2 regions of the Amycolatopsis sp. NPDC059235 genome follow, and region 1 is predicted to be linked to the other one. Evidence: riboswitches for the same ligand, from Rfam matches in the RefSeq annotation. Region 1 holds a riboswitch; the other holds the start of a gene.
The links. A riboswitch is a leader RNA that binds a small molecule or an ion and turns the genes downstream of it on or off. The one in region 1 is predicted to bind cobalamin.
Positions count from the first base shown of each region.

Region 2: linked by a shared signal. The riboswitch ahead of ACFXI3_RS11415 (hypothetical protein) and the one ahead of metE (5-methyltetrahydropteroyltriglutamate--homocysteine S-methyltransferase) in region 1 are both predicted to bind cobalamin.

Region 1 is NZ_JBHZAG010000048.1:29,483-32,627, reverse strand. It holds gene ACFXI3_RS27485 (ribonucleotide-diphosphate reductase subunit beta) at 1-325, shown strand, start outside; gene ACFXI3_RS27480 (hypothetical protein) at 433-792, opposite strand; cobalamin riboswitch at 1,185-1,406, shown strand; gene metE (5-methyltetrahydropteroyltriglutamate--homocysteine S-methyltransferase) at 1,497-3,145, shown strand, end outside.
Region 2 is NZ_JBHZAG010000012.1:105,951-109,095, forward strand. It holds gene ACFXI3_RS11405 (ABC transporter ATP-binding protein) at 1-44, opposite strand, end outside; gene ACFXI3_RS11410 (CbiQ family ECF transporter T component) at 41-1,120, opposite strand; gene ACFXI3_RS11415 (hypothetical protein) at 1,107-1,757, opposite strand; cobalamin riboswitch at 1,770-1,919, opposite strand; gene ACFXI3_RS11420 (Gfo/Idh/MocA family protein) at 1,948-2,841, shown strand; gene ACFXI3_RS11425 (GNAT family N-acetyltransferase) at 3,035-3,145, shown strand, end outside.

The sequences.
Region 1 (3,145 bases):
CAAGATCGAGAACCCGCACCTGTGGACCGAGGAATTCCAGGCCGAGATCCGCGGAATGCTGCAGGACGCGTGCGAACTGGAAGTGAAGTACGCCCGCGACACCATGCCGCGCGGCATGCTCGGCCTGTCGGCTGACCTGTGCGAGCAGTACATGCACTTCATCACCGACCGCCGCGCCCAGCAGATCGGCCTGACCCCGATCTACGGCGAGAACGAAAACCCGTTCCCGTGGATGTCGGAGGCGATGGACCTGAAGAAGGAGAAGAACTTCTTCGAGACCCGCGTCATCGAGTACCAGTCCGGCGGGGCCCTCGACTGGGACTGATCCCACCCCGAGGCAACTGCTGAAACTCGGCCGCACCCTGGGCAGCCAGGGTGCGGCCGAGTTCGTTTACCCGGCACCAGACCGGCCGCCGCGGCCAGTCCGCTTCGTCACTTCAGTGCCGACACCACTCCAAACGTCGCAAGGTCGTGCGGCTCCGCCAGGATCGACCAGCCCAGCATGTGCCCGGATTTCGCATCCACCGTGACGGTGAGCACGTTTCCCCTGGGAGCCTTGCTTCCCGGAGGCACCTTGGCGGCGTGCCCGACGAAGTTTCCGGTCATTTGAATCAAATACACCGGATCGTTGGCTTCGGGCTGCGTTCCGTCAATATGCTTGAGCGTGTTGCGGTCGGTTTCTACATACTGAATAGCGGACGGACTGTCCTCGTCATTCGCGGCAGCCAACCTCTTCGCCGTACTCAGCAGGTCGGCGGGAGTAGGCGGCGTGACGTTGCTTTCGGCAGACATCTTCTCCGTCCTGTCCACACAGGGCTTGCGCTTTTCAGCACGCATTCCGGGCGAGACCCGCCGCTCGCACAAGAGCCGAGAACAACTCCGCAGTTTGTCCGCCCTGGCGCACCCGAGGAACCGCCGACCGGGTGACAAGTCAGACTACGAAGACCTCCCGGTACATGACTATTTTCGGGCAGAGACTGAAGAATAATGAGCCCCTGTGGCTATCCAGCGAGCAATAGCGAAGTCTCAACAGACAATGCGCCGAAAACCTGAGCCGCACGCGGTGCCGCTCCCTCCACCAGCAGCTCAGCCTGGCTCGCCAACGCGCTCACCGGGGCCAAGCCGCCAGGCGACGAGCACCTTGACACCCCCTCCCGCACCCCGGGACCTTGCCCAAACCCGCTAAACTTCCCCACGCCACTGGTTCGTCAGAACGCACCCGCGCTCTGACGAGGCAACAGGGAACCCGGTGCGATTCCGGGACTGCCCCGCAGCGGTATGTGGGAACGAAAGCTGTCACCGCGAACGCGGTAAAGCACTGGGCGCCCCGCCCGGGAAGCGACAGCCGGTAGGCACGAGCGACACGCCCACGAGTCCGAATACCTGCCAATGGCACGCACGCCGACGGCGTGCGTGAGTCCGGGCCTCGCGGGACAGGGCGCCGACCGAAGCACGACGTTTCCGCGTGCCCGGGCTCTTCCGGCGAGCACGTGAGGATGCATGCTGTGAACACCATCGGCACCACGATTCTCGGCTACCCGCGAATCGGCCCGGCCAGGGAACTGAAACGGGCACTCGAGGCCTACTGGGCAGGCACCGGCACCGAGGAAGAACTCCAGGCCACCGCCCGACGGCTGCGCGAGCAAACCTGGACCGCCCTGCGCGACCAAGGCCTGGACTCAATCCCCTCCAGCACCTTCTCCCTCTACGACCAGGTACTGGACACCACCGCCCTCTTCGGCGCACTGCCGCAACGCTTCACCCGCCTAGGCCTCTCCCCTCTGGACACCTACTTCGCCGCCGCCCGCGGCGTCCCGGACGCCCCCGCACTGGAAATGACGAAGTGGTTCGACACCAACTACCACTACCTCGTCCCGGAACTGGGCCCGGACTCCCGATTCGCCCTCACCGGCACCGCCCCGGTCGACGAGGTTCGCGAAGCCCGCGCCCTCGGCATCACCCCGCGTCCGGTGCTCGTCGGACCGGTCACCTTTCTCTTGCTGGCCAAGGCGACCCAGCCCGGATTCAGCCCGCTGGAACTGCTGGACGAACTTCTCCCCGCGTACGCCGAATTGCTCGGCAAGCTGGCCGACGAGGGCGTCGAATGGGTCCAGTTGGACGAGCCGGCCTTCGCGGCCGACCGAACGAACCAGGAGTTCAACGCGCTCACCCGCGCCTATCACTGGCTGGCAAAGGAAAAACACCGGCCGAAGCTCTTGGCAGCCGGATACTTCGGCAGCCTCGGCCGAGCACTCGGCATACTGGCGCGCTCCCCCATCGAAGCAGTAGCCGTCGACCTGGTGACCGACGCGTCCTTTGTAGACAAAGTGGCCGCCGAAGACGCGTTACGGGACAAGGAAGTACTCGCCGGAGTAGTGGACGGCCGCAACGTCTGGCGCACCGACCCCGGCGTCGCACTGGCCCGCGCAGCGCGGCTGAAGGCCACCGCAGCTCACGTAAGCATCTCGACGTCGTGCTCGCTGCTGCACGTCCCTTACGACGTCGAAGCGGAGACAGATCTCAACCCACGCCTGAAGAATTGGCTCGCCTTCGCCCGGCAGAAAGTGGACGAGGTCGTCTTGCTCGGCCGAGCCCTCCACGGCGAGGACGTCGACCTCAGTCCAGCGCGGGCCGCCGTCGCCGATCGAGCCAGCGCTGCGGAGCTCAACGACGCCGACGTCCGCGCTCGCGTCGCAGCGCTCCGGCCGGAGGACACCGTCCGCACCCCATACGCAGAACGTGCTGCAGCGCAACAGAAATCACTCAATCTTCCGCCACTGCCGACCACCACCATCGGCTCCTTCCCGCAAACCGGCGAGGTCCGCCGAGCCCGAGCGGCACACCGCGCAGGCAAACTCGACGACACGGCGTACCGGGACGCGATGCGCACCGAGATCGAGCGGGTCGTGCGGCTTCAGGAAAACCTCGGCCTCGACGTCCTGGTACACGGCGAGCCGGAACGCAACGACATGGTCCAGTACTTCGCCGAACAACTGACCGGATTCGCGGCGACAACCCTCGGCTGGGTCCAATCGTACGGATCCCGTTGTGTCCGCCCGCCGATCCTGTTCGGCGACGTCTCCCGTCCGAAGCCGATGACCGTCGAATGGACCCAGTACGCGCAAAGCCGCACCGACCGGCCGGT
Region 2 (3,145 bases), on a different contig from region 1:
TCCGCCCCGTCGTAGGTGACGCTGACGTGCGAGAACTCGATCATCGGGCGACCTCCGACACCAGCGCCGGACGCGGCGCGAACCAAGCGGGCAGCACACTGATCAGCACCGCGACGGTCGGCAGCAGCGGCAGCTCCGGCCAGGTCAGCGGGCTGGCCGGGGTGGTGAGCGACACCGGGTCGGCAATCAGCACGAGCACCGCGGTCGTGACGCCGCACAGCGCGACCAGCGTCTCCGGCAGCCGCCACGGATCGGGCCGGTAGGTCGTTCGCCGGATCTGCCGTCCGCCCAGCACGAATCCGGCGGTGGCGAGCACCAGACCGGCGATGAGCATCGGCACGCCGAGCCACGAAGCGGACCCGTCGAGCACGCCGTAAACCCCCACCGCGACGCCGACCAGCCCGGCCAGCACGCAGGTCGCGATCAGGATCCGGACGCGTGGCGAGAGATACGCGCGCCGTCCGTAGCCGCGGGAATCCATCGCCGACGCGAGCTGCAGCGATCGGTCCATGGCGTCGGCGAGCACGGGCACGAAAATCCCCTTCACGAACCGAAGGCCGCGCGTCTTGCCGGAACGCAGCCGACGCGCGCGGCGCACCCGTTGCACGCTCTCGACCAATTGCGGCGCGACGGACAACGCGACCGTGACCGCGGTACCAACCTCATACAGCGCGCCGGGTACGGCTTTGAGCAGGCGTTTCGGGTTCGCCAGCGCGTTCGCGGCCCCGATGCAGAGCACGATCGTGGCCAGCCGGAGCCCGTCGTACAGCCCGCCGAGCAGCTCCTCGGCCGAAGTAGGGCCGAGGAGCTGAATGCCGGCGGCGACGCTCGGCAGCGGGATGGTCGGCAGCGTGAACAGGATGTGGCCGCCGTCCTCGCCGCCGATCAGGATCCGGAACAGCACGCGCGACGCCAGGATCACCCCGGCGATCCAGGCGTACATCCGGAACGCCAGCGCCCACGGCGCGTCGCCGCGGCGGAGCACCACGACGAACCCGGCGACCGCGATCACGAGCGCGAGCAGAACCGGGTTCGTGGTCCGGCTCGCGGCGACGGCGAGCGCGAGCGCCCACACCCACCACGCGCCGGGATGGAGCGCCCGCGGACTACTCCGCGGCACGCCTGCGACGCACCGCGACGACCGTCCCGGCCACCGCGAGCAGCACGACGACCACGATGCCGATCACCAGGCCCCACGGGAATCCACTGTCCGAAGTGGACGCCGGGGCTTGGGCAGGCGCGGCGGCCTTGCGCACCGGCTCGGTGCGCGGCGGCGGATACTCGGTGTAGGACTTGCCGATCGCGAAGGACCAGCCCTCGAACGCCCCGGCCGGCGGCTTCCAGCTCTGTGCGCCGACCTGCGCCGACTCCCATTTGCCGCCGTTGGTGGCGGTCCAGAAGCTCCACGACGCCTTCTCCGGCGGCATCCCGGTGCAGGCTTGGTCAGCGGGCTTGCCCTCGATCTTGCACATCACGGCCAGGCCGTATTTGCCCGCGCCGGCGAGTTCGAAACCCGCGTTCTGCAGGGCGGTGACGCCGTTTTCCTGCTTGCCGGGCGCGCACCGGATGAGGGTTTCCCCGCCCAGCCCCTGGAAATCGACGATTACCGTGACGCCGTTGTCGTCCTGGCAATAGCCGTCGGCGCCCTTGCCGGGCGTGGTCGCGGAGGCGGAGGACGCCCCGCCTAAACCGGTGGCGACGAGAAGAGCGCAGCCGGCGAGGACTCGCCCCCAGTGCCGCGCGTGCACGAATCGCATGTCAGATGTACCTCGCATCGATCGGACCACGACGGGCGATCCGGCTCGCGGTCCCTCGAGGGGCCGCTCACGGTTGCGGGCCAGCGCCGGATTCTCACCGGCTTCCCCCGTTCGTGGCGAAGAACTTGTCGACGTTAACGCACCGCAGGCCCCGCTGGAAGCGACCGCGGCCACACCTACACTTCCGGGCGTGGGACAGGACCAGCTGCGCGTCGGCCTCGTAGGAACCGGACCGTGGGCCACCACGGTGCACGCTCCCGGGCTCGCGGATCATCCAGGGACCGTGCTCAGTGCCGTGTGGAGCCGTCGGCCGGAGGCCGCCGCCGCGCTCGCGCAGGCCTACGACGCCGTGCCGACCAGCGATCTGGACGAGCTGTTCGAGCAGGTCGACGCGCTCGCGTTCGCCGTACCGCCGACCGTGCAGGCCGAGCTGGCGACCCGGGCCGCGGAGGCGGGCAAGCACCTGATCCTCGAGAAGCCGATCGCCCCCGACCTCGCCTCGGCGCAGCGTCTCGCCGACGCCGTGACGTCCGCTGGCGTCGCGTCGCTGGTGATGCTGACGCTGCGGTTCGCTCAGCAGACGCGCGATTGGCTGGACGGCGTCACCGCTGCTGGCGGTTGGCGAGGCGGCAGCGTGCGGTGGCTGTCCGGCGCATTGCTCGCCGGGAAGTACGCGACCTCGGCCTGGCGGCAGGATCCGGCTGCCGGCGCGCTCGCCGACATCGGCCCGCACGCGTTCGACCTGCTCGACGCCGCCCTCGGCCCGATCACCGACGTCCTCGCCGCGCACCGCGGTCCCGAGGACCTGTGGCAACTGCTGCTCGAACACGAAGGCGGCATCACGAGCACCGCGACGCTCAGCCTGCGCCTGCCGGTGCAGCCGACGGTGGTCGAGTACTCGGTCTTCGGCGAGCACGGCTTCCGCACCCTCGGCCGCACCGGCACGGCGAACGACGCGTACACCGCGCTGCTGGACGATTTCGCCGCGATGGTGTCGTGCGGAACGACCACGCATCCCTGCGATGTCCGGCGGGGCGTGCACCTGGCTCGGATCGTGGACCAGGCGCGCGCCGCTCTTCGCTGAGCCCGTTTATTCGCTTGCCCGGCCTGAGACGATGAACGGGAAGTTCGTTTCGGACGAAGGAATGCCTATGTGCTCCGCCACGGCCCACTCCGGCCGCGTGGCCTGAGCTGTTCGGCCTGCGCGCCGGTCGTGGGGTTCGCCCTGCCCGGTTCTTGTGCTGCATTCCTTCTTTCTCGAAAGGCTTCCACCAGAGATGTCCGCCCTTCAGGCCTACGTCCGCGCGACCGCACCGATCGGCCGCGACACCGAGCGCATCGGCCCGTTCCTGGCGACTTTCGCCGAGGACAGCTCGCATCCGATGGAG